DNA from 2 places in the Mesorhizobium sp. P3_A10 genome. Region 2 is predicted to be linked to the other one. Evidence: riboswitches for the same ligand, from Rfam matches in the RefSeq annotation. Region 2 holds a riboswitch; the other holds the start of a gene.
The links. A riboswitch is a leader RNA that binds a small molecule or an ion and turns the genes downstream of it on or off. The one in region 2 is predicted to bind cobalamin.
Positions count from the first base shown of each region.

Region 1: another riboswitch for cobalamin. It lies ahead of AC1DXU_RS18695 (aromatic ring-hydroxylating oxygenase subunit alpha); the one in region 2 lies ahead of AC1DXU_RS00275 (CbtB domain-containing protein).

Region 1 is NZ_JBFUFZ010000004.1:390,673-406,146, reverse strand. Features, by position in the region: gene AC1DXU_RS18735 (ABC transporter substrate-binding protein) at 1-286, shown strand, start outside; gene AC1DXU_RS18730 (carbohydrate ABC transporter permease) at 523-1,536, shown strand; gene AC1DXU_RS18725 (carbohydrate ABC transporter permease) at 1,538-2,692, shown strand; gene bglA (beta-galactosidase BglA) at 2,697-4,361, shown strand; gene AC1DXU_RS18715 (ABC transporter ATP-binding protein) at 4,394-5,506, shown strand; gene AC1DXU_RS18710 (DUF680 domain-containing protein) at 5,584-5,820, opposite strand; gene AC1DXU_RS18705 (DUF680 domain-containing protein) at 5,880-6,080, opposite strand; gene AC1DXU_RS18700 (DUF680 domain-containing protein) at 6,153-6,359, opposite strand; cobalamin riboswitch at 6,868-7,069, shown strand; gene AC1DXU_RS18695 (aromatic ring-hydroxylating oxygenase subunit alpha) at 7,186-8,433, shown strand; gene AC1DXU_RS18690 (FAD-binding oxidoreductase) at 8,511-9,611, shown strand; gene AC1DXU_RS18685 (PqqD family protein) at 9,770-10,198, shown strand; gene AC1DXU_RS18680 (serine kinase) at 10,244-11,293, shown strand; gene AC1DXU_RS18675 (glycosyltransferase family 2 protein) at 11,290-12,042, shown strand; gene AC1DXU_RS18670 (glycosyltransferase family 2 protein) at 12,042-12,719, shown strand; gene AC1DXU_RS18665 (nucleotidyltransferase family protein) at 12,719-14,191, shown strand; gene AC1DXU_RS18660 (ferredoxin reductase) at 14,215-14,961, opposite strand; gene AC1DXU_RS18655 (molybdopterin-dependent oxidoreductase) at 14,958-15,474, opposite strand, start outside.
Region 2 is NZ_JBFUFZ010000001.1:44,372-59,845, reverse strand. Features, by position in the region: gene AC1DXU_RS00290 (MFS transporter) at 1-613, shown strand, start outside; gene AC1DXU_RS00285 (aromatic ring-hydroxylating oxygenase subunit alpha) at 753-1,934, opposite strand; gene AC1DXU_RS00280 (gamma-glutamylcyclotransferase) at 2,071-2,763, shown strand; cobalamin riboswitch at 2,832-3,028, shown strand; gene AC1DXU_RS00275 (CbtB domain-containing protein) at 3,066-3,245, shown strand; gene AC1DXU_RS00270 (CbtA family protein) at 3,261-4,061, shown strand; gene cobU (bifunctional adenosylcobinamide kinase/adenosylcobinamide-phosphate guanylyltransferase) at 4,054-4,569, shown strand; gene cobO (cob(I)yrinic acid a,c-diamide adenosyltransferase) at 4,571-5,185, shown strand; gene cbiB (adenosylcobinamide-phosphate synthase CbiB) at 5,198-6,175, opposite strand; gene cobD (threonine-phosphate decarboxylase CobD) at 6,174-7,229, shown strand; gene AC1DXU_RS00245 (tyrosine phosphatase family protein) at 7,229-7,738, shown strand; gene AC1DXU_RS00240 (creatininase family protein) at 7,740-8,543, opposite strand; gene AC1DXU_RS00235 (RidA family protein) at 8,599-8,982, opposite strand; gene AC1DXU_RS00230 (ABC transporter substrate-binding protein) at 9,237-10,241, shown strand; gene AC1DXU_RS00225 (ABC transporter ATP-binding protein) at 10,257-11,087, shown strand; gene AC1DXU_RS00220 (ABC transporter permease) at 11,074-11,925, shown strand; gene AC1DXU_RS00215 (cytosine deaminase) at 11,927-13,240, shown strand; gene AC1DXU_RS00210 (FAD-binding oxidoreductase) at 13,240-14,637, shown strand; gene AC1DXU_RS00205 (NAD(P)H-dependent oxidoreductase) at 14,637-15,218, shown strand; gene AC1DXU_RS00200 (NAD(P)H-dependent oxidoreductase) at 15,218-15,474, shown strand, end outside.

The DNA of each region.
Region 1 (15,474 bases), on a different contig from region 2:
CATCGAATTCCTGAAGATGCCGCTCGCCCATGAGATCTGGATGGCCCAGGGCGGTTTCGTGACGCCGTTCAAGTCGGTCAACAAGGACGCCTATGCCAGCGACGCGCTGAGGAAGCAGGGCGACATCCTCGCCAATGCCTCGACCTTCCGCTTCGACGGCTCGGACCTGATGCCCGGCAAGATCGGCGCCGGCGCGTTCTGGACCGGCATGATCGACCTTGTCGGCGGCAAGTCCGCCCAGGATGTCGCCACCGACATCCAGAAGAGCTGGGACGCGATCAAGTAGGCAGCCGATTATCCGGCTGGACGTTCTACTACCCGATCCGGGCCATTGAGGGCCCGGATCCGACCGGCGGCCCGTGCCGCGGCGATTGTCATGAGCACATAGACATTCCGGCATGAAGCGCGATCGGCAAAGGGGGGACCCGCTTTGCCTGGCGATTGCGCTCTGAACAACTGAATCGGCGCATCTCAAAGCCAAGGGCGTTCGACTTTGGCCGATGCTGCGCAGGGGAGGAACCCATGGCGGCTCAGATTTTCTCGGCCATATTCGTCATCATCGTCGGCGTCGGCGGCTGCGTCGCCTATTTCTGGGGCGCCAACAAGCTGGTGGACATTATTTTCCCGTCGCGCGGCGTCCAAGGCGCAGCAGCCATCGACAATCTGCGCCGGCAAGGGCTGGTGCGGCCATGGCTGTTCGTCGGCCCGGCCATGATCATCCTGACCATCTATCTGATCTATCCGGTGGTCGAGACGCTGCGGCTGTCGTTTCTCGATCGCGGCGGCATTCATTTCGTCGGCCTGGCCAATTATGAATGGGCGTTCGGCGACCGCGAATTCCGCAACTCGATCCTCAACAACATCATCTGGCTGGCGGTGGTGCCGGCGGCCTGCACCTTCCTCGGGCTGATCATCGCCGTGCTCACCGACAAGATCTGGTGGGGAACGATCGCCAAGAGCCTGATCTTCCTGCCGTTGGCCATCTCCTTCGTCGGCGCCAGCGTCATCTGGAAATTCATCTACGAATATCGCGGCGAAGGTCAGGTGCAGATCGGCCTGCTCAATTCCATCATCCAGTATTTCGGCGGCCAGCCGCAGGTGTGGATATCGCTGCCGTTCTGGAACAATTTCTTCCTGATGATCATCCTGATCTGGATTCAGACCGGCTTTGCCATGGTCATCCTGTCATCTGCCTTGCGCGGCATCCCGGAAGAGACGCTGGAGGCGGCTGTCATCGACGGCGCAAATCCGTTCCAGATCTTCTGGAAGATCATGGTTCCGCAGATCTGGGGCACAATCGCCGTGGTCTGGACCACCATCACCATCCTGGTGCTGAAGGTTTTCGACATCGTGCTGACCATGACCAACGGCCAATGGAACAGCCAGGTGCTGGCCAATCTGATGTTCGACTGGATGTTCCGCGGCGGCGGCGATTTCGGCCGCGGCGCCACCATCGCCATCATCATCATGATCGCGGTCATTCCGATCATGGTCTGGAACATCCGCCAGGCGAACAAAGAGACGGGAGGGCATTGAAATGGCCGTCGCAACCGGAAACTCCTTCGCCAGCCGCTTCGGCGTCCACATCGCCGTCCTGATCTTCGTCGCGATATGGACCGTGCCGACGCTCGGCATTCTGGTCTCCTCGCTGCGCGACAAGGACCAGATCATCGCCTCGGGCTGGTGGAACTCGTTCTCCAGTTCCAGCCAGACTGAGGCCGGCCGGCTGCCAGCCGCCTCGGCGCAGGTCGAGAAGGACGGCAAGTTCGTCCTCCAGGGCAATATCTTCGGCGACGGCGCCGCCCGCAACATCAGCGCCTTCGGCGTCAAGTCGGCCGCGCCGACGCAGTATCCGGCCGGCACATCAGCCGATCTCGGCGACGGCGTGACCTTGCAGCTCAACGCTGACGGCACGTTCGTCATGTCTTCGCCCAAGGCTTTCGAAGGCGACCGTGGCCAGCGCGTCTATTACGCCTCATCAGCGCCGCCGAAATTCACCACCGACAACTACAAGACCGTGCTGTTTTCGGAAGGCATCGGCCGTTCCTTCATGAACTCGCTGACCGTCACCATTCCGGCCACCGTCATCCCGATCCTGATTGCGGCGTTCGCCGCCTATGCGCTGGCCTGGATGCGCTTTCCCGGCCGGGCCTTGCTGATTGCGGTGATCATCGGCCTGCTGGTCGTGCCGCTGCAAATGTCGCTGATTCCACTCCTGAAGCTCTATAACGGCGTCGGCTCTTTCTTCGGCATGCCGTCGAAGACCTATCTCGGCATCTGGCTGGCGCATACCGGTTTCGGTCTGCCCTTCGCCATCTACCTGCTACGCAGCTACATCGCCGGCCTGCCGCGCGAAATCATGGAATCGGCACGCATCGACGGCGCCAGCGATTTCGAGATCTTCGTCAAGATCGTCTTGCCGCTGTCGTTCCCGGTGCTGGCCTCCTTTGCCATCTTCCAGTTCCTCTGGGTCTGGAACGACCTTCTGGTGGCAATGGTGTTCCTGGGTACGGAAGCGGACCAGATCGTGCTGACCGCCAAGCTCAATGCGTTGCTCGGCTCACGCGGTGGTGATTGGGAAATCCTGACGACATCGGCTTTCGTCACCATCATCGTGCCGCTGATCGTGTTCTTCTCACTGCAGCGCTATTTCGTCCGCGGGCTGCTTGCCGGCTCGGTGAAAGGAGGCTGAGACAATGCAATCCGCTTTGAAGGCGACCTCGAAGCCCGATCTCGCCGTCGATCGCGACTGGTGGCGTGGTGCGGTGATCTACCAGATCTATCCACGCAGCTATCAGGACTCGAACGGCGACGGCATCGGCGACCTCAAGGGCATTATCGGCAGGCTGCCCTACATCGCCTCGCTCGGCGTCGATGCCATCTGGATCTCGCCTTTCTTCAGGTCGCCGATGAAGGATTTCGGCTACGACGTGTCGGACTATTGCGACGTCGACCCGATGTTCGGCACGCTGGCCGACTTCGACGCCCTGACCGCCGAGGCGCACAGGCTCGGCCTCAAGGTGATGATCGACGAAGTGCTGTCGCATACGGCCGACAGCCATCCGTGGTTCAAGGAAAGCCGCTCAAGCCGCACCAATGCCAAGGCCGACTGGTATGTCTGGGCCGATGCCAGGCCCGACGGCACACCGCCCAACAACTGGCTTTCGATTTTCGGCGGCTCGGCCTGGCAGTGGGACACCAGCCGCCAGCAATATTATCTGCATAATTTCCTGGCCGAGCAGCCCGATCTCAATTTCCACAATTTGGAAGTCCAGGACGCGCTGCTCGACGTCACCCGCTTCTGGCTGGAACGCGGCGTCGACGGCTTCCGCCTCGACACCATCAACTTCTACTTCCACAGCCAGGGGCTGGAAAACAATCCGCCGCTGCCGCCGGAAGAGCGCAACGACCAGACCGCTCCGGCGGTCAACCCCTACAACTACCAGGACCATATCTACGACAAGAGCCGGCCTGAGAACCTCGCCTTCCTCGAACGCTTCCGCGCGCTTCTCGACGAATATCCGGCAACCGCGGCGGTCGGCGAAGTCGGCGATTCGCAGCGCGGGCTGGAAGTGGTGGCGGCCTACACCGCCGGCGGCAAGCGCGTGCACATGTGCTACTCCTTCGACTTCCTAGCGCCCGAAAAGATCAGCGCGGCAAAGGTGCGCTCGGTGCTGGAATCCTTTGGCAAGGTCGCCAGCGATGGCTGGTCGTGCTGGGCTTTTTCCAATCATGACGTGATGCGTCCGGCTTCGCGCTGGGCCGCCGGCGAGGCCGACGAGACCGCCTATCTCAAGGTCATCTCGGCGCTGTTGATGTCGTTGCGCGGCTCGGTCTGCCTCTATCAGGGCGAAGAGCTCGGGCTTGGCGAAGCCGAGCTGCAATTCGAGGATCTGCAGGATCCCTACGGCATCCGCTTCTGGCCGGAATTCAAGGGCCGTGACGGCTGCCGCACGCCGATGGTGTGGGATGCCACGGCCAAGAATGCCGGCTTCTCCTTGGCAAAACCCTGGTTGCCGGTGCCGGGAAAACACCTTTCGCAAGCGGTCAACGTGCAGCAGGGCGACGACAGCTCGCTGCTCGAGCACTACCGGCGCTTTCTCAGCTTCCGCCGCCTGCACCCGGCGCTGGCCAAGGGCGATATCGAGTTCATCGAAAGCGAGGGCGATACCGTCGCCTTTACGCGGCGCGAAGGCAACGAGCAGATCGTCTGCGTCTTCAATCTTGGACACGAGCCGGCAGCGATCGGTCTCGGCGACCGATCACTGCAGCCTCTGCCTGGACACGGATTTTCGAAGCAAGCCGGGGCCGGCACCATCCGCCTCGGTGGCTACGGGGCCTGGTTCGGGCGTATCGACTGAAATTTGCCAAAGAAATTCACTGGGAGGAAATCATGGCCGATGTCACGCTAAGACAAGTGAAGAAATCATACGGCAATCTGCACATTCTGCACGGCATCGATCTCGACATAAAGTCGGGCGAGTTCATCGTCTTCGTCGGCCCTTCGGGTTGCGGCAAGTCGACCTTGCTGCGGTCCATCGCCGGGCTGGAGGAAATCACCTCCGGTGAACTCAAGATCGCCGGCGAGGTGGTGAACGACGTACCGCCGTCGAAGCGCGGCATCGCCATGGTGTTCCAGTCCTACGCGCTCTACCCGCATATGACCGTCTACGACAACATGGCGTTCTCGATGAAGATCGGCAAAGAGAACAAGGCCGAGATCGACCGGCGCGTGCGCCAGGCGGCGGAAATCCTGCAGCTGACCAAATATCTTGACCGCTTGCCCAAGGCGATGTCGGGCGGCCAGCGCCAGCGCGTCGCCATCGGCCGCGCCATCGTGCGCAATCCAAAAGTGTTCCTGTTCGACGAGCCGCTGTCCAACCTTGATGCGGCACTGCGCGTCGCCACCCGCATCGAGATCGCCAAGCTCAAGGAATCGATGCCCAACACGACGATGATCTACGTCACCCACGACCAGGTCGAGGCGATGACGCTGGCCGATCGCATCGTGGTACTGAAAGAGGGCCATATCGAGCAGGTCGGCACGCCGATGGACCTCTACAAGAAGCCCGGCAATCTGTTCGTTGCCCAGTTCATCGGCTCGCCGGCCATGAACATCCTGCCGGCGACGATCGAAACAACCGGTAATTCGACTGTCGTCAGCCATGTCGGCGGCCGCAAGGCGACGGTGCCGATCGCCACGCCGGCTTCAGCGAAGGGTGCTGCGGTAAGCTTCGGCGTGCGGCCGGAGGATCTGGTGGTCTCCACCGGCGCCGATTATCTCTTCGAGGGCAAGGTGGACTATGTCGAGCAGCTCGGCGAGGTCCAGCTCATCTATGTGGACATCGGCCGCGCCGACCTGCCGCTGGTGACCAAGCTGCCCGGCAATGTCGAGGTCAAGCGAGGGGCGACGCTGCGGCTGAGCGCGGATGGCGGAGACCTGCATATCTTCGATGCCGACGGACATTCCTTCGCGCTGCACAGGCCGGAAGCAAAGGCGGCTTGAGGCGACTGGTCCGTGTCAACAAAAAAGAGCGGCGGGCCAGGCCCGCCGCTCTTTTTTCTGGAGATCTACTTCGGCTGTTAGCGGCCGAAGAGGTTCCGGTCGCTGCCCTGCGGGGCAGACTTCTGGACGTCGCCCGACGAGTTCAGCAGCTTGTAGACCGGCGAGCCGGTGTTGCGCACCGAAGACGTCTGCGTCTTGTCGACGTTGACGGTCGCCTGCTGGTTGATGTCGGTCCCGCCAACGCTGTCGTTGTGGGCATAGGCGCTGCCGGCGGCAATCATGAGAGCGGCTGCGGCAAGAACAATCTTCTTCATTTCAAGTCTCCTGAATTTTCGTATTCCAGCAAGCGGCGAAGCGCTTTGCCGGGATCGGCCTAGTTGTGGCCGAAGAGGTTGCGGTCGCTGCCCTGAACGACGGGCTGCTTGTCAGCCGGAGCCGACTTCTGGATGGAAGCCGTGTACGAGCTGTCGACAGCCGGGACGGCCTGGTTGGCGCCGAAGTGGTCACTGCCAGTGGCAAAGGCGCTGCTGGTGATGGCCAGAACGGCCGCTGCGGTAAGAACGATCTTTTTCATTTTAAGTACTCCTGAATGTCTGAATTCCACCAAGGCGGCAGGGCAAACCCGCCGTCCGTTGGGAATCGGCTGTTAGTTATTGCCGAAGAGATTGCGGTCGCTGCCCTGAACGACGGGCTGCTTGTCGGCGTGCGCCGGCTTCTGAATGGAAGCCGTGTACGAGCTGTCGACCGAGGCGGCAGGCTGGTTCGCACCATTGGAACCAAAGTTGTCGCTGCCAGCGAAGGCGCTGCCGGTGATGGCCAAAACGGCGGCGGCAGTGAGGATGATCTTTTTCATTATTGGTACTCCAGTATCTTAGTTCATCAGTCCGTCTAGCGGCGTGTCTTGGAAGGAATTCGCGTCGTTCGGACAGCCCCGATGTGGGCGAGGCCAGTGCCCGTTTCCAATCACGAAGTTGTTCCGCGTGGACCATGGCTCTGCACCTTGAAATTGTACCAAAGCCTCCTACACTTTCTATTTTAGCGAATAATTTCAATATGTTATTCTATTCCACCCATGAGCCAGCTGACGAATTGGCAAACCAGCGTTCACACCGTCCTGCACGCTCTGTCAACAGAAACGAACCGTTCGGTTCGATTTTAGAAACCACTAATAGTCACTTTTCGAAACTGTTAACTGTTTTTGACCCTGCCGCCGGGCGAATCAGATGCGCGGAGCGGCGGGTCACGACCGGTGAAAGGCTGGGTTCGCGTCACAAATCCTGGCCGGTGCGTTTTTCACCTATGGTGTCGCGCCGCATGGATGCGATGTCGCTTTCATGCCGATGGCGCGTCGGCCGTCGTGATTAGATGATGGCATCTCAGGTGCCGCTTCGTGACGATGGAGCGGAGAATTGGGAAGCCGGTCAAAGCCCGGCGCTGCCCCCGCAACGGTGGTGGAGATCAAGTCGCAACGGGAGACCACTGGGCCACAAGCCTGGGAAGGTGTCGCGACCGTCCGCAAGGACACTCCAGAGCCCGGAAACCAGCCCGAGATAGCTAGACTCGACTGATCGCGGTGGGCGGTCAAGAGGTGGATGGTGCATGCCGGCCGTGGTGCCGGATTGCGACCGGTCTTTCCTCCATCACCACCAAGTTCAGTCCTTTAAACACGAGGACAGGACATGGATGCGCGCAACGACATGCTGAGGCTCTTGCACAGCCGCAGGGAAGGCTATTCGCTCGAACAGCCCTTCTATACCGATCCCGACTACTTCAAGCTCGACATGGAGCTGATCTGGTATCGCGACTGGCTGTTCATCGGTCATGATTGCGAATTGCCGAAACCGGGCAGCTACATCACCGCCCAGGTCGGCGACTATCCGGTGGTGCTGGTGCGCGACCAGCAAGGCAAGATCAACGCTTTCCACAATTCCTGCCGCCATCGCGGCAGCCGCGTCTGCAACGCCGAGAAAGGCACGGCGGCCAAGCTGGTCTGCCCCTATCACCAGTGGACTTACGAACTGGACGGCCGGCTCCTGTTCGCACGGCAGATGGCCGATGGTTTCGACAAGAGCCAGTTCAGCCTGAAGCCGGTGGCTTGCGAGAGTGTCGGCGGTTACATCTTCATCTGCCTGGCCAGGGAGCCGGCGGACTTCGCGCCGATGCGCGCCATGATCGAACCCTATTTGTTGCCGCACCGGCTGCGCGAGGCAAAGGTCGCCTTCGAATCAACCATCGTCGAAAAGGGCAACTGGAAGCTGGTCTGGGAGAACAACCGCGAGTGCTATCACTGCGCCGGCAACCATCCGGAACTGTGCAAGACTTTCCCGGAAGCGCCGACCGTGACCGGCGTGCAGGGCGCCGACAGCGACCCGGAAATGCTGGCGCACTGGGCGAAGTGCGAGGCGGCGGGCCTGCCGAGCAAATTCCGCATCGATCCCACCGGACAGTTTCGCGCCACCCGCGCGCCGCTGCTGCGCGACGCCGTCAGCTATACGATGAACGGCAAGCGCGCGGTGAAGAAGAACCTTTCCGACAGCGTTTCGGCCGACCGCATCGGCACTTTGATGCATTACCACTATCCGACGACCTGGAATCACATCCTCATCGACCACGCCGTCACCTTCCGCGTGCTGCCGATCAGCGCCACGGAAACGGCGGTGACGACGAAATGGCTGGTCCACAAGGATGCGGTCGAAGGCGTCGACTACGACCTTGCCGAACTCACCCATGTCTGGACCGAGACCAACGACCAGGACCGCCGCATCGTCGAGGAAAATGCCTTCGGCATTCTGTCGCCGGCCTATGAGCCCGGCCCCTATTCTGAGTTGCATGAGGGCGGCGTCATCCAGTTCGTCGACTGGTATGCCCGTTTCATCGAGCCGCGCCTTGCCGAGGGCGGCCGGCCCGCGCTGCGCAGCGTCGCCTAGCACATGGCGCCCAAAAGTGTTGAGCGGTTTTGGGATCACGACATGTGCAGAACAAAAAGGGTGAAGGGATGAATGCGATGACGGACCTTGGCCTCTACCGCCATCTCGACGAGATGGCGCCCTGGAACGACAGGCTCCAGGTGCTGGAAGTAATCGGCGTCAGCGACGAGGCGCCGGAGGTGAAGACCTTCACCTTCCGCTCCGACAACCAGACCTGGTTTCGCTACAAGCCAGGCCAGTTCGTGACACTGGAACTGCCGACCACTGAAGGCCCGCTGATGCGGACCTACACGCTGTCGTCCTCGCCATCGCGGCCGTTCTCGATTGCGGTGACGGTGAAAGCCCAAGCCGGCAGCATCGGCACGCGCTGGATGTTCGACAATTTGAAACCCGGCGTTCACGTGAAGGCTTATGGGCCGGCAGGCGACTTTTCGCTGCACAGCCACCCCGCGGCCAAATATCTGTTCATTTCGGCCGGCTCCGGTGTGACGCCGATGATGTCGATGCTGCGCTGGCTGAACGACTGCGCGCCGTGGACCGATGTCGGCTTCGTCAACTGCGCGCGGCGGCCCGAGGAGATCATCTTCCGCAAGGAGCTCGAACTGCTGGGAAGCCGCATGCCCGGCCTGTCGCTCGGCTTCATGATCGAGGAGCGGTCGAGCCGCGAAGGCTGGTTCGGCCATATGGGGCGGATCGACGCCATAAGGCTGCCGCTGCTGGCGCCGGACTTCCGCGAGCGTGAAATCTTCTGCTGCGGCCCGGACCCGTTCATGCGCGCGGTGCGGCAGATGCTGGAGGCCTCCGGCTTCGACATGGCCTATTACCATCAGGAGAGTTTTGCGGCCCCGGCTGTGGAAGAAGTCCCGGCTCCGTTCGCATCGCCGGCCGGCGGTGGAATCGAAGTGCCCGCCGACACTGTTACGCCGGTCCGCTTCTCGCTTTCGGATGTCGACGCCGAATGCGTTGCCGGCCAGACCGTGCTGCAGACGGCGCGCGCTTCGGGGGTGAGAATCCCTGCGGCCTGCGAGTTCGGCCTGTGCGGAACCTGCAAGGTCAAGAAGGTTTCAGGCGAGGTCGAGATGAGCCACAATGGCGGCATTCTCGATCACGAGATCGATGACGGCTTTATCCTCGCCTGCTGCTCAAGGCCACGGTCGGCGCTCGAGATCGAGGCCTGACAGGGCGGCGGATTGGCCGCCTGTTTTGCGTGTCGGCCTGGCCCTGGCCGGCGCTCTGTCTTGCCAAAGAACGGCCAAGTGGCTAGACGCTTTTCCAGGGCAAGGTGGACTGCGGCGACCGGTGATCGCTTCAGGGCAGCCTGTTGTGGGGACGTTCAATGGAGCAATCGGTCTACGCGGTCGCAAGCAAGGACATCGTTTTCGAGTCCTTTGACGGCGAAGCCGTAGTCCTTGATCTTTCGAACGGGAAATATTTCGGCTTCTCCGATTCAGGCAGCGGGGTCTGGCAGGCGCTGTCGTCCGGTGTTGGCGCCCACGCACTGGTCGGACAAGCGGCCGGCGGGGCCACAATAAGGTCAGCCGAGCTCGACGGCTTCATTACCCAACTGCTCGATTTCGGCTTGCTCGTGCGTGCGGCCGATGCAGCCGCGCAACCCATCTCGAGCGCGCTGCTTGCCCAACTCGCCGGCAGCAGCGAGCCGCTCAAGGTCGACATCCATGACGACCTTGCCGATCTCATTCTGGTCGACCCGATCCACGAGGTCGAGGAACCTCTCGGTTGGCCGGCGGTCAAGCCGGCGCCCTGAAACCACCCGAGCGGCCCGGTCGGGCAACGCTGGAACACGTCAGCCATGCCACGCGTCACCCTTCAAACCCTGGCCGACTATGCCCGTCATGTGCTGGCGGCGGCGGAAAGCGCGGCTGACCGCTATCCGGTCACCACCACGGTCCACTTGCCGCGGCTGGATTTGACGGCGCATCTCAGCCCCGGCGCGCTGGCCAATGCTGTCGACCGTGGCTTTGTCCCTGCTCCCGACGACGAGCCGACCCTGGGCGCCTGCCGTATTTTCGTCGCCGATCCGGATATTGAGGGCATCCGCGCCCCGGCGACATGGGGCCAGGCCGACTACACGCATCACGCCTTCGCCACGCAGCTGGCGGAAGCCGGATTGCGCGGCAGCTATTTCCACGATCTGGATTTCTGGCAGTTCTACGATCCCGAACGCCGCGTCGGCGCACAGCTGATGAGATCGGCCGATGGGTTTCCACCCTGGGAGGAAGCAGCGCCGCTGCGCGCCTTCCTGCATTGGGAGTATGCCGCGCGCGGCATGCGGCTTACCCATGCCGGTACGCTGGGCATTGGCGGCAAGGGTGTGCTGCTCGCCGGCGCCGGCGGGGCCGGAAAATCGGGAACGGTTGTCGCCGGACTGCTCAACGGGCTCGACAGCGTCGGCGACGACTACGTGCTGATCGATACCGACAATGGGGTGACTGCCCGCCCCTTGTTTGCCACGCTCAAGCAGGACCCGGAAGGTTTCGCGCGGCTGCAGCTCGAACGAAGGTTGAAGTCGCACGGTCCGCTGAACTGGCAAGGCAAATATCCGTTTCACATCGATGACATCGCAGTCCGGCCGGTGCCTGCAAGTCTGGACATCGTCGCGCTGGTGGTGCCACATATCAATGGCGGTGAGACAAGCTCGATCATGCCGGTGTCGCGCAAGGACGCCATGATTGCGCTGGCGCCGTCCGGAATTGCGCAGATGCCGGGCGAGAGGGAGAGCGGCTTTCGCTTTTTTGGCGAACTGACACGCCAGCTGCCGTGCTATCGCCTGTCGCTGGGGACACGGCCCGAGGAAATCGCCGGCACGATTTCGGCGTTTCTCGCACGAGGCATTTTATGAAGCTGAGCGTGATCATGCCTGTCTACAACCGCGAACCCTATGTCGGTTCGGCGCTGCGCTCGCTGCTCAGGCAGCGTGACGCCGCCGATCTCGACATCATCGTCATCGACGACGGTTCGACCGATGGATCGGCTGACGTGGTGCGCTCATTCATGACCGAAATGCCCTCCATCCGCCTTTTCCAGCAAGCCAATGGTGGTGTCACCAAAGCACGCAATGCCGGTCTCAGGCAGCTCCTGCCGGAGACACAGCTTGTGTCATTTCTCGATTCGGACGACATCTCGCCCGCTGGGCGCTTCAAGGCTGACCTTGCCCGCTTCGAAGCCGATCCGGGTCTCGAACTCACCTATTCACGCATGACACTGGTTGATCTGATAGATGACGAGACCCTGGAGCCGGCAGTCGACAGCCATTCTGTGACTGTTCGCGGGATTCATCTGTCGGCGGGGATTTTTGCTCGTAAATTTGTGGAGCGCATCGGCAGTTTCGACGAGGACTTCAACCAGGCCGAAGATACTGACTATCTGCTGCGCGCCTTTGAAAGCGGTCCGAGATACACTATGCCCGATACCGTGGCCCTCTATTACAGGCGTCATCCCGGCAATATGACAAGGGAGGCCGATGTCCCCCGTCGCGAGTTCATGCGCGCCATCCTCAAATCGATGAAGCGTCGCAAGGGCGACCCGTCCTTGCGTCCGATCGAAGGGATCTTCGATTTCAAAGAACTCGCGCATTGGCGCTTCATGTGATGAGCGGCTATGGCGTCGTCATCCCGGCCTTCAATGCGGCAGCCACCATTGCCGAGACGCTGAGATCGATCGCGGCCCAGACAGTGCAGGCCGAAACCATCGTCGTTGTCGACGACGGCTCTACCGACGACACCATCGCAGTGATCGAGGCGCTGAAGCTACCGGTGCGGCTTTTGCGCCAGGAAAACGCCGGCCCCGGCAGTGCCACGACAAGAGGCCTCGCAGTGCTGTCGACCTCTTTCGTGGCAACGCTTGATGCGGATGATCTGTGGTTGCCGACCAAGATTGAAAGACAGCTTGCGCATCTCGACCGGTTCCCGGCGACATCGGGCGTTTTCACGCATTGGCGTACCTTTCGCGACGATCGGCCGGAAGCGCCGGAAGCCGCCTCTCTCGCAGGCTGGTCGCGGACCACCATGATGATCCGCAGGGAGGTCGCCGTTGCCGTCGGGCCGATCATCGACCCGCAAGGGGGGCGTGGCGATATGGTCGACTGGATCGCTCGGGCGCGCGAGGCAGGCTTCGTTCTCGACATGCTGGATGACGTGCTGGCGCTCAGGCGCATCCGGCCCGGCAGCCTGTCCTACGGGCGCGATCCGGCACGCGACCGGGGCTATCTCGAGGTCGTGCGGCTCGCCATGCAGCGGCGGGCGCGCAACAAGACGGATCCCGATTGATGGCCAGGTCGATCCGCCGCATCGGTCGCCGGTTTCCGGACTATGGCTGGTCCTGGCCGACCGGCAAGCTCGACCAGTTGCTCAAGGCAGCCCTTCTTCCCGATGAGGAAGCGGCCTGCCAACACGCGGCGCGCTGGCTCGACGAGAACGATATCAATCTCGTCTCCTTTCGCGAACACCGGCTGCTGGCCGCGATTTCCGACAGGTTCGGCCGAAAACTTGCCGCCCATCCCGCCTATCCACGCCTTGTCGGCCTGCAAAAGATGCTGTGGACCAAATCGCGCATGGCAATGCGCGAGGCCGAACCGGCGCTGCAGGCCATGGTGGAGGCCGGCTGCGCCGTCGTGCTGATCAAGGGCGCCAGCCGCATCGCCGTCAACGCCTCGGCGCAGCGCGGCCGGGTGGCGCATGACATCGATATATTGGTGCGGCCGCAGGACATGACCGCTGCCTTCGACGTGCTGCGCGAGCGTGACTGGCAGATCGCCACCGGCGTCAGCCCGCACTATCTCAGGACCAGGCTGGCGTCCGTGCGCTCGATGAACTTCTTCAAGGGCAGTTTCGGCGACATCGACCTGCACCAGCTTGCCTATGACGGGTCGCAGCAAAGCACGGGAGACGATCTGGCGATCTGGCAGCGGGCGGTCGCAGCCGAATTCAGCGGCGTCAGCGTCTTTGTTCCGTCGCCGGCCGATCGTATGGCGCTGGCCATCGGCCATGGCGGCCTCGATGCCCACACCCACAGCGACTGGCTGGTTGATTGCGCCGTGGCCATCCATGGCGGCGCGGTCGACTGGGGTGTGTTCAACGACATCCTTGCCCGGCGTGGTCTTGCCGTTGCCGCGGCGGTGGCACTCTCCTATCTGGCGCTGGAGATCGGCGTTGCGGTGCCTGAGCCAGTTCTCGCAGGAACAGTTGATATGGCCGATCGCGCCGGCCTGTCGCGATGGTCCTCGGTTCTACAGGCCAAACCGCGCACGGATTTCGGCGGCCTCGTCTGGCTGTCGCGCGGGTTCGCCAAGCAGTTGCGGCTGAAACGCAAGCAAGGCCGGCTGCAGCAATCGGCGCCGGACGTCGTCTGGCGCGGCAAGACGACCAGCCGCAAGCTCGAGCCGACGCCGACCCCCTTCGTGCTGTCGCAAACCATCCCCTGTCCGGATAGGACCGGAGAGATGGTTCTGGATGTGACCGTCAGGATCGCCGTTCCCCCGGTGCGGCGGCGCATCGAGATGGAAATCAATGCCCCCGGCCGGCACGTCGCGCGCTTGCGCTCGATGGTCATCAGCCGTGCCGGCGGGCAAAGAGTGCTGCACTTTCGCGGCAAGGTGACACTGGACGAAACGCGCCAAGCGCTGGTGCTTGAGGCACGGCCTTCCCGCCAGTTCCGCACATGGGACAATGAAGCTGCCGTCGCCAGCTATGGCGCACTGCCCTTCCAGCTGCTCTCGGCAAAGTTCTCACCGGCTGGATGACGGCTGACGACAGTAGGCCCCCCTCAGACCCCGTAGCGCTCGGTGCGAATGATACCTGCCGGAACGCCGGCATCGATCAGCGCCTGGGCAGCGGCGGAGACGAAGGCATTCGAGCCGCAGACAAAGGCGAGCTTTGGCGCCTCGCGCAGCCGCACTATCGATTGCATCATCATGGCGGCATCGACCCGCCGCGAATAGTCCGCCGGACGCCGGGCGGCCTCCCGCGTCAGCGTCAGCACCAGGGCGAAACCATCGCGGCGATCGTCGAGGCCGATCAGTTCGTCGCGAAAGATCACCTCGTCCCAGACCCGCACCGAAAACACCAGCGCGACCGGCACCGGTGACTTCAGCGCTACGCGATGGCGCACCATCGCCATCAGCGGCACCACGCCCGAACCGCCGCCGACCAGCAGGATGGGGCCGCCCTCGCTGTCGGACCAGACGAAGTGACCACCGAGCGGCCCGCGCAGCTCGACCTCGTCGCCGACTGCAGCCACCTCGTGAAAGAACGGCGAGACCTCGCCATCGTCGAGCTTTTCGATCGCCAGCTCGATCGTCTCGCCGGCTTCCGGCGCCGAAGCGATGGAGTAGGAGCGGCGCGCCTGATAGCCGTCTGGCGCCGTCAGCCTGACATCGACATGCTGCCCGGCCCGGTAGGCGAAGGGCCGCGACAGCTGGAAGAAGAAACTGGTGACGCGCGGCGTGCGCTTTTCGATGCGTGTGATTGTCGCCGTCTGCCAGGGCGATTGCACTGCTGCCGCATCGCTCATGGGTCGTTCGTGTAGCGCTGCTCGCGCCACGGGTCGCCATAGATGTGGTAGCCGCGCAATTCCCAGAAGCCCGGTTCGTCACGTTCGGTGAACTGCAGCCCGTTCAGCCATTTGGCTGATTTCCAGAAATAGAGATGCGGCACAAGCAGCCGCGCCGGACCGCCATGGTCAGCGGTAATCGGCTTGCCTTCGTAAAGCAGCGCCACCATCGCCTTGCCGACGGTGAGATCGGCTGTCGGCACATTGGTGGTGTAGCCGTCGAACCCATGCGCCAGCGTGAAGCCGGTCGGCGGCTCGATGCCGGCATCGGCAAGAATGTCATCGACCAGCACGCCTTGCCACGGCGTGTCGAACTTGGTCCATGCGGTCACGCAATGGATGTCGCGCGTCATCTTGGTCAAAGGCAGCGCGTTGAACTCGGCCCAGTTCCATTTCTTGATCGGGCGCGGCCCGTGCTTCAGCGTGAACGACCAGTCCTCGGTGCGCACGCGTGGTGTCGGCCCGGCCGACAGA
Region 2 (15,474 bases):
ATCGATCCGCCCGGGCAAAACGCGGCCGGCCAATCCGCTGGCCAATATCGGCCGCTTCGTCGCCCAGCCGCGGCTCAGACTCGCCTGGCTGATCGCCTTCGGCCGCTCCTGTTTCTGGACGACGTTCTTCGTCTACGGGCCGCTGTTCATGGTCATCACCGGCGAAGGCAAGTTGGCCGGCGGCCTGCTGGTGTCGGCAGGCAATGCGCTTTTGTTCATGGCGATCTTCTGGGGCAAGGCGGGCAAGCGCTTCGGCGGTCGGCGCACCATGACGTTCGCCTATTTCGCCATGTCGGCGATGCTGTTGGCGGCGGGCGCGGTCGGCGAAACCGTGCCGCTGCTCACCGGCGCTTTTTTGCTCTGCGGCGCGTTCTTCACCATTGCGCTCGACGCACTCGGCTCTACCGCCTTCATGCGCTCGGTGCGCTCCTATGAGAGGGCGCAGATGGCGGCGGTCTATCGCACCTATCTCGACTTTTCCGAGCTGACGCCGCCGCTGGTCTATTCGGTGGTGCTGGCGTTCTTCGGCCTAGGTTCGGTGTTCGCGACGCTCGGCCTGCTGGCGGTGGTCTGCGGTTTTGTCACGTGGCGCTATCTGCCGAAATCGCTTTAGTCGGCCTTGATAATTCTACTCCGGCGGACATCTGTCGCGATTTTCTCCGCTTCCGGTGCTCACGGACCCAAAAGTCCGCTGCGCGCCGGTGCTCGAAAACCACTCCATATGCCTCGCCGGAGCGAATTCTGAAGGCCGACTAGGCGGTTGTTCCAACCGCTGCGTGCTGCTCACGCACCCAGTTGTGGAAGCGGTGCAGATCGTATTCCTCCGGCATCAGCACGCCGGCCTGGTGGCGCAGCGAGCGCAGGCCTTTCTGGTTGACCTCGCAGATCGCGGCGTCTTCCTCCAGCACCTGCCGGCCGAAGGCGACGATGTTGTCGATATCGGCCTGGGGTGCCGTCAGCGCTTCGGGCGAAAAAAGCCATTCGGCGGTGAGTTCGGTCTGTTCGGGGCCAAGCGGTACCAGCCGCACGGTCCTGATATAGTCGACATGGCCGACGATGAACATCGATGGCAGTGACGTGGCGTAGGTCTGGCCGGCGGCGCGCTCGGCCGGCGTCAGCCCGGAAAACACCGGTCCATGCGCCTGCCCGTCACGCGACCATGTCTCGGCGCCGGCGCGCAGGCCGCCGGAAAATTCCGGCGCGTCATTGTCGGCATGGCGAACCCAGTCCGGGTCATCGTGCCTTCCCATCAGGCCGCGGCCATAGATCGGCACCAGCCGCGACAGGTCCTTGTGGACGCCGGGGCAGTGCAGGCACTCGTTGAAGTTCTCCCAAAAAATCTTCCAGTTGCAGTTCATCACCTTCTTCAGCACGTGGCCGCTGACCAGCGTTTCCAGCGGCCAGTTGCCGAGATTGCCGGATGCGGGATCGAAGGATGCTTGCGCCGAACCGTTGGCGTCCTCCTGCAAATTGACGAAGACAAAGCCGCGCCACACCGACAGCGCCACGCGGTAGAGCGGATGATCGGCCTTGTCGAAACCGTCGGGCAGCGATTTCGAGGGAACGCGCACGAGATCGCCGCGCAGCGAATAGGACCAGGCGTGATAGGGGCAGGTGATCAGCCGCGCCTTCAGCCGGCCCTCGCTTTCCTGGCAAAGCTGCGAGCCGCGATGCCGGCAGGTGTTGTGGAAAGCGCGCAGCACGCCGGTGTCGTCGCGCAGCACGACGATTTCCTGCGTGCCGACACGGAATGTGCGGAACGCCAGTGGCTGGGCAAGATCGGTCTCGCGGCAGACCAGCAGCCAGTTTCTGTACCAGATGGCGTCTAGATCGCGCTGGTAGGCGTTTGCATCCCAATAGGCCGACGACGGCAGCGTCGATTCGGCCCGGGTCAGGCCGTTATAGGGATCGCGCTCGCCGGGGTTGGGTTGCATGGCTGGCTTCCTGTGATGTGCCAGCCGACACCCCGGCAAATCTTTTGTCAATTCTAGTGACGGCATTTGGCACGGCGCCGCATTGCCGGTTTCGACCGCGATGCCTAATCATGTCCTTGAACAAGAGGATTGAGAATTGTCTACACGACAGATGTCGCTCACGCCGGAACTGGTCGCGCGCTGCTGGCGCGCGATCGAGGATACAGGTCCGGATCCGGATGCAGGGCACCTGGATGATGCCGACTATGACGCGTTGGTGGACGCATTGCAGGCGGAACTCCCTGACTCGGAACCGCTGTGGCTGTTCGGCTACGGCTCGCTGATCTGGAAACCCGAAATCGATCATGTCGAAGAGCGGGTGGCCTTGGCGCGCGGTTGGCACCGCTCCTTTTGCATGAACATGACCCGCTGGCGCGGCACCAAGGACAGCCCCGGCCTGATGATGGCGCTGGACCGTGGCGGACAGTGCAAGGGCGTCGCCCTTCGGCTTGGCGACGCGGATCGGCGGCAGCAGCTGGGCAAGCTTTTCAGGCGCGAAGTGACACTAAAGCCGACAAGCTACCATCCCCGCCTGCTCAACCTGGGAAGCGACAACGGCCCGATAAAGGCGCTGGCGTTCGTCATCAACCGCAATGGCCTCACCTATTCCGGACCGCTCGCCGAGGAGAGGGTCGTCGAACGGCTGGCGACGTCCTGTGGACACTGGGGCTCAGGCGCGGACTATCTCTATAACACGGTGAAAAACCTGGAAGAGCGCGGCATTCACGATCGCCATCTATGGCGGCTGCAGCGCCTCGTGGCCGAGCGGATCGCCGCGTCCGCAGCTTAAGGCCAGGGTGGCGCATTCACGCTGGTAACCGGCGGAATTTGGTTTGCCGGGCGCTGCGATTTTGCCTATAGTCGCTAGCTGTCGTCGGTTCCGTTTGGAGCCAAGAGGGAATGCGGTGCGGGCTGAGTTGTTGCCCAATGCCGTGGCTGCCCCCGCAACTGTGTGCGGTAGTCCTCTCCATATGCCACTGAAGATTTTTCTTCGGGAAGGTGGGGAAGGGCGCTGATCCGCGAGCCAGGAGACCTGCCGGCGACAGGGACACTGACTTCTATGCCCTCGGGTGGAGGGCGAAAGGACAAGATATGAATACCGCTTCCGTCTCTATCGGCGCTTCCGTCTCCTCGCAGTCGCGCTTCATGCAGCTGGTGCTCACTGCATTTCTCGGCCTGTTCGTTGTCGGTGTTGTCGGCTTCTCGCATATCGAGGTGGTCCACAACGCCGCGCACGACTATCGCCACTCGATGGCGTTTCCCTGCCACTGACGAGGAATTGACATCATGAACCTGTTTCGCAACGTCGTGTTCATCGCGGCGATCGCCGGGCTCGTGGCTGGCGTCGTTCTCGCCTGCATGCAGGCCTTTGCTACCGACCCCCTGATTTACCAGGCCGAAGTTTTTGAGAAGGCTGGCGGCCACCAGCACGATCATGCTGCGGCACCAGCCGCCAGCACCAACAATGCCATGAGCAGTGCCGCACCGGCGGAAAACACCATGAGCTCAGCCGCACCGGCGCCGGCCGAAGCGGCGGCTCCGGCTGAAGACGAAGGCTGGTCGCCGGCCGATGGCTTCGAGCGCTTCGCTTTCAGTGTCGTCGCCAATATCGTCACCGGCATCGGCTTCGCGCTGATCCTGGTCGCGGTTTCCGAATTCGCCGGCGGCATTGGGACCTGGCGTCAGGGCTTGTTCTGGGGCCTGGCCGGCTTTGCCGTGTTCACGCTGGCGCCGGGGCTCGGCCTGCCGCCCGAACTGCCGGCAATGCCGGCAGCCGACCTCATGCAGCGCCAGATCTGGTGGTGGGCAACGGTGGCGGCGACAGCGGCTGGCCTGGGCCTTCTCGCCTTTCGCAAGTCGCTGCCGTTGGCGATCCTTGCCGTGGCTTTGATCGTGGCGCCACATATTGTCGGTGCGCCGCAGCCGGACAGCTTCGTGACAGCAATCCCGGAAGGCCTACACCATCAGTTCGTGGTGGCGGTTACGGTGACCAATCTGGTGTTCTGGCTGGTGCTTGGTGCTGCCGTCGGCGTGGTGCGCGGACGCTTCACGGGAACGGCAACTAGCCTGCGCGACAGCTTTGCCTGATCGTAAAGAACTGACCTTCATCATCGGCGGTGCGCGCTCCGGCAAGAGCGCGCATGCCGAAAAACTGGTGACGGCAGGTGGGGCGCAGTGGGCCTACATCGCCACGGCGCAAGCCTATGACGACGAGATGCGCGAGCGCATCGCGCTGCACCGCTCGCGCCGCGGCGAGGGCTGGACGACCATCGATGCACCACTCGATCTTGCCGGCGCGATCGGGGCGCTGCCCGACAATCAACCTGTCTTGATCGACTGCCTGACGCTGTGGCTGACCAACCATATGCTGGCCGAGCATGACCTTGACGCCGAATGCCGAGGGCTGGCGGATGTGCTTTCGCGACCGCGCGGACCGTGGTTTGTTGTTTCCAACGAAGTCGGCCAGGGCATCGTGCCCGACAATGCGCTCGCGCGCCGGTTTCGCGATGCGGCCGGCCGCCTCAACCAGCAGGTCGCGGCGGTCGCCGACACGGTGCTGCTGATGGTGGCGGGATTGCCGCTCAAGGTGAAATGAAATGACCGAGATCGATGCCAAGGACGAAGAGCGCCACCGCGCCAAGATGGCCAAGCGCAAGGCGGTGCAGGATGCCGAAGTCGCGGCCAAAACGGTCGAGAAGGGGCTTTTGATCGTCAACACCGGCCCCGGCAAGGGCAAGACCACGGCCGCCTTCGGGCTGGCGCTGCGCATGCTCGGCTATGGCAAGCGCGTCGGTGTCGTCCAGTTCATCAAGGGCAAATGGCACACCGGCGAAAAGGACGCCTTTGCCGCCTTCGGCGATCGCGTCGTCTGGCACGCGATGGGCGAGGGGTTTACCTGGGAGACGCAGGACCTGAAGCGCGACATCGCTGCCGCCGAGGCTGCCTGGGCCAAGGTGCTCGAGCTGATGGGCGACGCTTCCATCAGCCTGCTGGTGCTCGACGAGTTGAACATCGCGCTGCGCTACGACTATCTCGATCTCGACACGGTGGTCGCGGCACTGAAGGCGCGGCGCGAAGGCCTGCATGTCGTCGTCACCGGCCGCAACGCCAAGCCGGCGCTGGTCGAGGCCGCCGATCTGGTCACCGAGATGGGCGTGACCAAGCATCATTTCGCGGCGGGTGTGAAAGCGCAGCAGGGGATAGAGTTCTGAGGGTGACGCCGCTCAGAGCGTCACCGCGATAAGGATCGCCGAGAGCAATCCGAACAACCCAATCAGCAGATAGTCGGCGATTTGATAAAGCCTCAGCGCCCGTCTGATATCCAGGCTATCCGCCTCGCGCCGTCCGCCTTCGCCCATGAAGGCATCTTCGACGATGACGCCGCCGTAGCTGCGCGGCCCAGCCAGCGCCAGGCCGAGCGCACCGGCCATCGCCGCTTCCGGCCAGCCGGCATTGGGCGAGCGATGTCTTTTCGCGTCGCGCCGCATGGCTGTCCAGGCGTTGCGGGGATCGGCGTCCTTAACCAGAAAGGCGGCGAGCACGATCAGCAGCGCGGTCAGCCTGGAGGCCGGCAGGTTGATGAAATCGTCAAACCGGGCAGCCGCCCGGCCGAAGGCCTCGTGGCGCGGCGTGCGGTGACCGATCATCGAATCGGCGGTGTTGGCGGCCTTGTAGGCGACGCCGCCCGCCAGGCCGCAAACACCGGTCCAGAAAGCGGGCGCGACGATGCCGTCGGAAAAATTCTCGGCCAGGCTCTCGATCGCGGCGCGGGCCACGCCCGGTTTGTCGAGCCTTTCCGGATCGCGGCCGACAATGCGCGCAACCGCGATACGACCCAAGGCCAGACCGCCGGTGTCGAGCGCATCGGCCACCGCTTCGACATGCTCGGTCAGGCTCTTCTGCGACAGCAGCGACGTCGCCAGAATGGCGGTGACGACCATTCCGGTGGGCAATATCTGCCAGAGCACGATTTGCAGCACAAAGGCGATTGCCGCCGGCACCAGCACGATGACCAGCAACGCCAGGACGCCCCGCCGGCGACGCAGCGCGTCGGAATCAGTGGCGCGGTTGAGCCTGCGGTCGAGAAAGGATATCAGCCTGCCGAACCAGGTGACGGGATGGCCGATGGCGCGGAACAGCCAGTCCGGGTAGCCCAGGACACGTTCAATGGCCAATGACAGGAAGGCGATCAGGATCGACATGAAGCTTCTTGAAGGAGCGATTGCTGCCGTGGATCACGGCGGGAGCCTTGGCCGGGCGAGCGCGCTCTTCCCTCACGCGCCACAGCCTTTTGTCGACCTCTCGACAGGTATCAATCCGCACTCCTACCCGCTTTTCGAGCTGCCCGCCACCGCTCTGTCGCGATTGCCGGAAGCCGCGCGCGCCCATGAGCTGGCCAGGATCGCGGCGAGTGCCTATGGCGCGCCGTCCGCAGCCAATATCGTGCTGGCCCCCGGCACGCAGATCCTGTTGCCGCGCGTCGCGTCGCTGGTCAGCCCCGGCAAGGCACTGGTGCTCGGACCGACCTATGCCGAACATGCGCGGGCAGCCGCGATCGCCGGCCATTCGGTCGTGGAGGTCGAAGATTTCGAGGTGCTGGCAGGTGCCGACCTCGCTATCGTCGTCAACCCCAACAATCCGGACGGGCGCGTCATAGATCGCGAAAGGCTGCTGCAGCTTGCGGCAAGATTGCGAGCCAAGGGCGGGTTGCTGGTCGTCGACGAGGCGTTTATGGATGTCGGTCCGCGCACTGAGAGCCTTGCCGGCGATGTCGACCAGGGCGGGATCGTCGTATTGCGCTCCTTCGGCAAGTTCTTCGGCCTGGCCGGCCTGCGGCTTGGCTTTGCATTGACTGATGTACGAACGGCCGAACGGCTGGACGCACAATTCGGGCCGTGGGCGGTTGCTGGCCCGGCGCTCGAATATGGCATCCGGGCGTTGGCCGATAGTGGTTGGCAGGCCGCGATGCGCGCGACGCTGGAGACGGAGGCACAGCGGCTGGATGCCTTGTTCGGCCGTTTCGGCGTTCCGGTCGTCGGCGGCACTACGCTGTTCCGCTCTCTCAGGCTGGTGGACGCTGCCGGCCTGTTTTCGGCACTTGGCGAGCGCGGCATCCTGCTTCGCCATTTCACCGACCGGCCGCTAGTGCTGCGCGCCGGCCTGCCCGGAAGTCAGGAGGAATGGCAGCGGCTCGAATCCTCCCTTGCCGAATGGGCGCACAAGCGCGACGCTGGCGCCAAGGAGATCGCGCGATGATGATCCATGTCTGTTCGCTGGCAAAAGTCGATGAAACCGTGACTAAAACTGGCGCCGAGCGGCTGCTTTCCCTGCTGGCCGCCGGAACCGAAGTGGTGCGCCCGGCCGCTATCGCCAAGGAAAATCACCTGCATCTGGTCATGCATGACATTGCGGCGGCGCAGGACGGCATGACCATGCCGGGCGAGGAGCACGTGCGCAATTTGCTCGATTTCGCCCGTCAATGGGATCGCGTGAAGCCGATGGTCGTGCATTGCTATGCCGGCATCAGCCGTTCGACCGCCTCGGCCTACATCATCGCCGCAGCACTGGCGCCGATGCGCGACGAGGTTGAATTGGCGCAGACACTGCGCGCGCTGTCGCCGTCGGCGACACCCAACCCGCGGCTGATTGCGGTCGCCGATGCGCTGCTCGAGCGCAACGGCCGCATGATCGAAGCGATCGAGGCGATCGGGCGCGGCGCTGACGCCTTTGAAGGCACACCCTTCGCGCTGAGAATTGACGGCTAATTTACGCCAGCCAGTCGGAAAGCTTTGCCTTGCGCACATCCCGCAAGAGGCTGATGAAACCGTCAGCTTGATGCTCTGATGTCAGCCGGCCTTTTTCGGCGGTGGCAATGCTGGCGTCGCCGACAACGCCGTTCGGGTTGAGGTCGCTGGCGATCCAGGCGAAGGCATGCGTTCCGGTGTGGCGCAGCAGCGAAAATTCCTTTTCGGCGCTGGCGACATTCGAAACGAAATTGTCGGCCTTTGCCATGTCGACGAGGTCCGGCCGGAAATGCAGCATCAGCGAGGTCTCGACATCGCCGCCATGAATGCCGTGGCGGTCCTCAAGCTCGGTGTACATGCCGACCGGGCGGCCAAAGCGCTGCCAGCTCGTCTTCACCGCCAGCATCTTGGCGCGCACCCGCAATTCGCGGGTGATGATGCCCATGATCTCCTCATTGCCGCCATGCGAATTGACGACGATCAGTTTTCTCACGCCGGCGCGTGCGATCGACAGGCCAAGCTCGGTCCAGGCCTCGACCAGGGTCGTCGCCGGCAGCGTGAGCGTGCCCGGTGCATGCAGGTGCTCGTTCGATTTGCCGACCGCCTGGACGGGCAAGATACGGATGTCGAGATCGCCGGGCAGGCGCGCGATCACCGTTTCAAGCATGCCATTCATGATCGAGGTGTCGGTCGAGACTGGCAGATGCGGGCCGTGCTGTTCGATCGCCGCCACCGGCAGGACGGCGATCGTAGCCTCCGGGTCGATCGCGGCGTATTCGGTGGTTCGATAGTCGCCCCACCACACGCGTCTCTTGGCTGCGGTCATGTCATGTCTCTCAGATGTTTGAGCCAGACCTAGCGCGGGAAGGCCGGCCTGTCGATCACCCAGCCGCGATGACCTCGATCTCGACCTTGAATTCCGGCCGGGCGAAACCGGAGACGATCATCAGCGTCGAGGCCGGTGCCGGGCTGGCGAACAGCCGGTCGCGGACGTCCATATAGGGCCGCAGGAAGGCGCGGTCGGTAACGTAGGCGTTGATGCGGATAATGTCGGAAAGGCCGAGCCCGGCCTCGCCGAGAATCGCTTCGATATTCCTGAAGCAGAGTTCGGCCTGTGCGCCGGCATCCTCCGGAATCTGATCGTCCGGTGTGATGGCGACCTGGCCCGAACACAGAACCAGCCGCTTGCCAGGCGGCACCTCGACGCCGTGGCTATAGCGGGCAAAAGGTGGCTTGATCGACTTCGGCGTAAGGAATTTGAACATGACAATCTCCGGTTTGTCGGCAGCCTAAGACTGAACCGCCGAGACCTTCAAGATGGCGGTGCATGGCATTGGCGCCATTGTGGACAGGCGTTCAAAAAATAGGCACGATGCCTTCCATGCAGCATGACCCGTCCGGCCTTCGCGCGCGACCTTGCGCAAGCGGGCGGTCCCGGCGGTGGCATGTGTCTTGCTTCTTGAACCAATGGTGTCGAGCCCGGCGCGGAGCGCGCCGGAGCAAACAGAAGGTGGTGTTGATGTACGGAAAACTGACGGTTTCGGTGGCGGCGATCGCCATGCTTGCTTCGAGCGCGCTGAGCGCGGCAGCAAACGAAAAGGTGACGTTCGGCACCAACTGGCTGGCCGAGCCAGAGCATGGCGGCTACTACCAGGCCGTGGCAGACGGCACCTATGCGGCCTGCGGTCTCGACGTGACCATCATGCAGGGCGGCCCGCAGGTCAGCGGGCGGCCGTTGCTGCTCGCCGGCAAGCTCGATTTCTATATGGGCGGCAATCTGCTGTCGGCGTTCGATGCCGTGCAGCAGGACATTCCGATGCGCGTGGTGGCGGCGGACTTCCAGAAGGATCCGCAGGTCATCATGTCCCAGCCCGGCCAAGGCCTGGACAAGTGGGAGGACCTGAAGACCGCCGACCAGTACATCCTCGGTGACGAGGGCGTGCAGACCTTCTTCCAGTGGATGGTGACGGAACTCGGCTTCGATGCCGCCAAGCGCGTGCCCTACACCTTCAACTCGGCGCCCTTCATCGCCAACAAGAAGTCGATCCAGCAGGGCTATGTCACCTCGGAGCCATTCGCGGTGCAGAAAGAGGGTGGTTTCCTGCCGAACCAGTTCCTGCTGGCCGACTATGGCTGGGACACCTACGCGACCACGGTTGAGACCATGCAGGCGACGATCGACAAGCGGCCGGAGGTGGTGCAGTGCTTCGTCGATGGTTCGGCCAAGGGTTGGTACAATTACCTCTACGGCGACAACAAGGCCGCCAATGAGATGATCAAGAAGGACAATCCTGACATGACGGATGCCCAGATCGCCTTCTCGATCGAGCAGCTGAAGAAATTCGGCGTCGTCGATTCCGGCGATTCGGAAAAGCTCGGCATCGGCGCCATGACCGACGCGCGCATCCAGAGCTTCTACGACAAGATGGTCAAGGCCAAGGTCACGCCGGCGGGTATCGACATCAAGAAGGCCTACACGCTTGCCTTCGTCAACAAGAGCGTCGGGCTGGAGCTGAAGAAGTAGGCCGGTCTGCCGGACATGATGCAGGAGAAAGTGGCGCAAACGCCGGCAAGCGCATCGGGCGAGAGTCCGATGCTGCTGGCGCTGCGCGGCGTCGGCAAGGTTTTTTCCAACGGCGTGACGGCGCTCAGCGACGTCAATCTGACGATCCGGGAAGGCGATTTCCTCAGCCTTCTCGGGCCGTCCGGCTGCGGCAAGTCGACTGCCTTGCGCCTGATTGCCGGCCTGTCGACGCCGACTTCCGGCGTGCTGGATTGGCGCGGCAGCGGCTCGCTCGACCGCTCGAAAATCGGTTTCGTCTTCCAGGAGCCGACGCTGCTGCCGTGGGCCGATGTCTTCGACAATGTCTGGCTGCCGCTCAGGCTGAAGGGCGTGTCGCGGGCCAAGGCGGCACCGGCGGTGATGGAGATGCTGGCGCGGGTTCATCTGACCGGTTTTGAGAATGCCGTGCCGCGTGAGCTTTCCGGCGGCATGAAGATGCGCGTCTCGATCGCGCGCGCCATGGTCACCAAGCCACGCGTGCTGTTGATGGACGAGCCGTTCGCCGCGCTCGACGAAATCACCCGCTTCAAGCTCAACAACGACCTTCTGGAGCTGTGGCAGGACGAGCGCTTCACCGTCGTCTTCGTCACCCACAGCGTTTTTGAAAGCGTTTTCCTGTCCAACCGCGTCGTTGTCATGGCGGCGCGGCCGGGCCGGGTGTTCGGCGAGCTTGCCGTCGATGCGCCCTATCCGCGCGACGAGGCTTTTCGCACCTCGCCAGACTATGCAGCGCTCTGCCGCCAGGCTTCGGACGTCCTGGTCAACGCCATCAACTCAACCGCCGGACCGCATCATGACGGCCATTGACCAACCTGCCGTAAACCTCGATCCGGAGGAGGCGCGCCGCGTGCGCGAGGAGCGGCTGGAACGGATCGGCAAATGGCTGCTGCCGCTGGCGATCATGATCCTGGCCATATGGTTGTGGGACCGTGTCTGCGTCTGGAACGAGATCCCGAAATACATCCTGCCACGTCCTGGCGTGGTGCTGCAGACGCTCTATGACGATGCCGGCCTGCTGTTCTCCTCGCTGCTGGTGACGCTCAAGATTACTTTTCTCAGCCTGGCGCTCGCCGTCATCGGTGGCGTCGGGCTGGCGGTGCTGTTTGCGCAATCGAAATGGGTGGAGATGTCGTTCTTCCCCTTTGCCATCGTGCTGCAGGTGACGCCGATCGTCGCCATTTTTCCGCTGATCAACATCTATGTCGACAACCAGACAACGAAACTGCTGCTTTGTGCCTGGATCGTCGCCTTCTTCCCGATCCTGTCCAACACCACGCTCGGCCTCAATTCCGTCGACCGCAATCTGCGCGACATGTTCAAGCTCAACGGCGCGACCCACTGGCAGCAATTGCGCTATCTCAGGCTGCCAGCAGCGATGCCCTATTTCCTCGGCGGGCTGAAGATCGCCGGCGGCCTGTCATTGATCGGCGCTGTTGTGGCCGAATTCGTCGCCGGCGCGCAAGGTCAGTCGTCGGGGCTTGCCTCGCGCATCATCGAGGCCGGCTACCGGCTCAACGCGCCGCGGCTGTTTGCGGCGCTGATCCTGATTTCGTTCACCGGCATTTTGATCTTCCTGGTGCTGTCGCTGATTTCGCATCTGATCCTGCGGCGCTGGCACGAAAGTGCATTGAAGCAGGAGCGATAGGGTGCCGGAAGCCATCAGCATTCCCGAGGACAGTTCCTATGTCCTCACCAACGTCCGGCTTCATGCATCGCTGACGCCCGGACTTGCCGCCGCCTTCGACGCCGATGGATTTGCGCTGGCCGATATCGCCGTCGCCGACGGCAAGATTTCCAGCATCGTCGCGCATGGACGAGCGAAGGCACCGGCAGGCGTTGACCTTGGTGGCCGCATCATCCTGCCGTCCTTCGTCGATTGCCACACCCATATCGACAAGGGCCATATCTGGCCGCGAAAACCCAATCCCGACGGCACTTTCATGGGCGCGCTGAACGCCACCGGTGCCGATCGGGCGGCGCGCTGGAGCGCCTGGGATGTTGCCCGCCGCATGGATTTTTCGCTGCGCTGCGCCTACGCGCACGGCACCAAGGCGTTGCGCACCCATCTCGACAGCGTGCCGCCGCAGGAAGAGATATCCTGGCCGGTGTTCGAGACCATGCGCGAGAAATGGCGCGGTCGCATCGAGTTGCAGGCCGCCTGCCTGCTCGGTATCGAAGGCGTGCGCGAGAAAAAGTGGTTCGAAAGACTGGCCAAGCGGGTCGCCGCGGCCAAGGGCGTGCTCGGCGTCGTCACCTATATGGTGCCCGACCTTGAGGAGCTGCTCGACAAGGTGTTTTCCGAGGCGATCAAGCACGGGCTCGACCTCGATTTCCATGCCGACGAGACCGACGATGTCGCGGCGATCTCGCTGAAGAAGATTGCCGAGGCGGCGCTGTGGAACGGCTTTGAGGGCAAAATCCTGGTGGGGCATTGCTGCTCGCTGGCGCGCCAGCCCGACCTCGATGTGCTCGACACGCTGGACAAGGTGGCGAAGGCGGGGCTTGCCGTGGTCTCGCTGCCGATGTGCAATCTCTATCTGCAGGACCGGCGGGCCGACAACACCACGCCGCGTTGGCGCGGCGTGACGCTGCTGCATGAGATGAAGGCGAGGGGTATTGCGGTTGCGGTTGCCTCGGACAACACGCGTGATCCGTTCTACGCCTATGGCGATCTCGACATGCTGGAGGTCTACCGCATGGCAACGCGCATCCTGCATTTCGATCATCCGGTCGCCGACTGGCCGCAAGCGGTGACGGCGACGCCGGCCAAGGTGATGCGGCTCGACGGCTTCGGTACGCTTGCTTCTGGCGGTGCCGCCGATTTCGTCGTCTTTAGGGGACGGAGCTGGACGGAATTGCTGTCGCGGCCCGAATCGGATCGCATCGTCGTGCGCGGGGGGCGCGCGATCGATCGTAGGCTGCCCGACTATGCCGAACTCGACGATTTGATGGTGACATGATGGATGTTTCGGCACTCAAGCGTGACCTCGAAGGTCTGAAGCTCGACGACCATCCGGCGATCGTCCAGCAGAAAAGCCGTGACTTCTACTGGTACAGCCCGGTGCTGAAACAGCAGCTCGACCATGTCACCGGCGACCTGATCGTGACGCCGAAGAGCGAGGACGAAGTCATCCGTGTGCTCGCGGCTTGCCACAGGCATGGCATTCCGGTGACGCCGCGCGGCAGCGGCACCGGCAATTACGGGCAAGCCATGCCTTTGTCTGGCGGCGTGGTGCTCAATCTTGCCGAAATGAACGCGGTCAAGGCCATCGCGCCCGGCCGGGTCGTCACCGGCCCGGGTGCGGTTCTCGCCGACATCGACAAGGCGACGCGGGCACATTCGGGCCAGGAACTCCGTATGTCGCCATCGACCTACAACACGGCCTCGATCGGCGGTTTCGTCGCCGGCGGCTCTGGTGGCATTGGCTCGATCCGCTGGGGTGGCTTGCGCGATCTCGGCAATGTCATCCGGCTACGGACCGTGACCATGGAGGCGGAACCCCGTATCATGGACCTGACCGGCGAGGACGTGCTCAAGGTCATGCACGCCTATGGCACCAATGGCATCATCACCGAAGTCGAGATGCCGCTGGCCGCCAGCTATGACTGGATCGACGTCATCGTCGGCTTCGACGATTTCATGGACGCCGCCGGCTTCGGCAACGACCTCGCCATCCAGGACGGCATATTGGCGAAGCTGATCACGCCGATCGCGGCGCCCATCCCCTACGATTATTTCAAGCGGCATCAGAAATTCTTCCGGCGCGAGCAGAGCATTGTCGTGTGCATGATCGCGCCGCACGCGATGGACGCCTTTGTCGCCTTGACAGCGCACAGCAAGGGCCAGATCGTCTTTCGCGCCGACAAGGAGGCCGATCTCAAGGGCCTGCCGCCGGCCTTTGAACTGACCTGGAACCACACGACGCTGCGCGCCATCCGGGTCGATCCCTCGATCACTTATCTGCAGACGCGCTACCCGTCGCCGGATCATCTCGCCCACGTCAAGGCGATGGTCGAGCGCTTTGGCGACGAAGTGCCGGCGCATCTCGAATTCATCCGCTTCGACGGTGCGATCGGCGCCGCCGGACTGCCGCTGGTGCGCTTCACCACGGCGGAGCGGCTCGACGAGATCATCCGCATCCACGAGGACAATGGTTGCTGGATCTTCAACCCGCACCGCTACACGCTGGAGGAGGGCGGCATGAAGCAGACCGACGCGGTGCAGCTTGCCTTCAAGCGCGAGACCGATCCGCAAGGGCTGCTCAATCCCGGCAAGATGATAGCCTGGGAAAATCCTGACTACGACTACCGCTCGGGCAAGTCGTTCCTGTTCAAGGGTTTGCAAAAGGCGAGCTGATGAACATCCTCGTCCTCTATGCCCATCCGGTCGAGACCAGCTTCAATGCCGGTCTGCACCGGATGATCGTCGAGCGACTGACGGCGGCCGGCCATGCGGTCGACGATTGCGATCTCTACGCCGAGGGCTTCGATCCGCGGCTGACGCGCACCGAGCGGCTCGGCTATCACAACGAGCGCGGCACCGGTGATCCGGCAGCGCCCTATGTCGAGCGCTTGCTGCAGGCCGAGGCGCTGGTGCTGTCATACCCGGTGTGGAATTTCGGTTTTCCGGCCATGCTGAAAGGCTTTCTCGACCGCGTCTTTCTGCCCGGCGTGTCGTTCAGGCTGGTCGACGGCAAGGTGCAGCCGTCGCTGCACAACATTCGCAAGCTGGCCGCGGTCACCACCTATGGCGGCAGCCGCTTCCGTGCCATGCTGATGGGCGATCCGCCACGCAAGCTGGTCAACCGCATGCTGCGCGCCACCATCAAGCCCGGTGCCTCCGTGTCCTATCTCGCGCATTACTCGATGAACCTGTCGACCGATGACACGCGCAAGGCCTTCATGGCCAAGGTCGCAGCCAGGATGGATGCGTTCTGATGCGGGTGCTGGTGGTCTATTGCCATCCTGTGCCGGAGAGCTTTTGCGCGTCGATCCGCGACAGCGCCATCGAAGTGCTGACGCGAAGAGGCTGTGAGGTACGGCTGCTCGACCTCTATGCGGAAAACTTCAATCCGGTCATGGGCTGCGATGAGCGGCGCTTCTACAATGACCGCGCCCCTGAGGATCCGGCGCTGAAGCCGCATTTCGAGCATCTCGCCTGGGCGCAGGCGATCCTCTTCGTCTATCCGACATG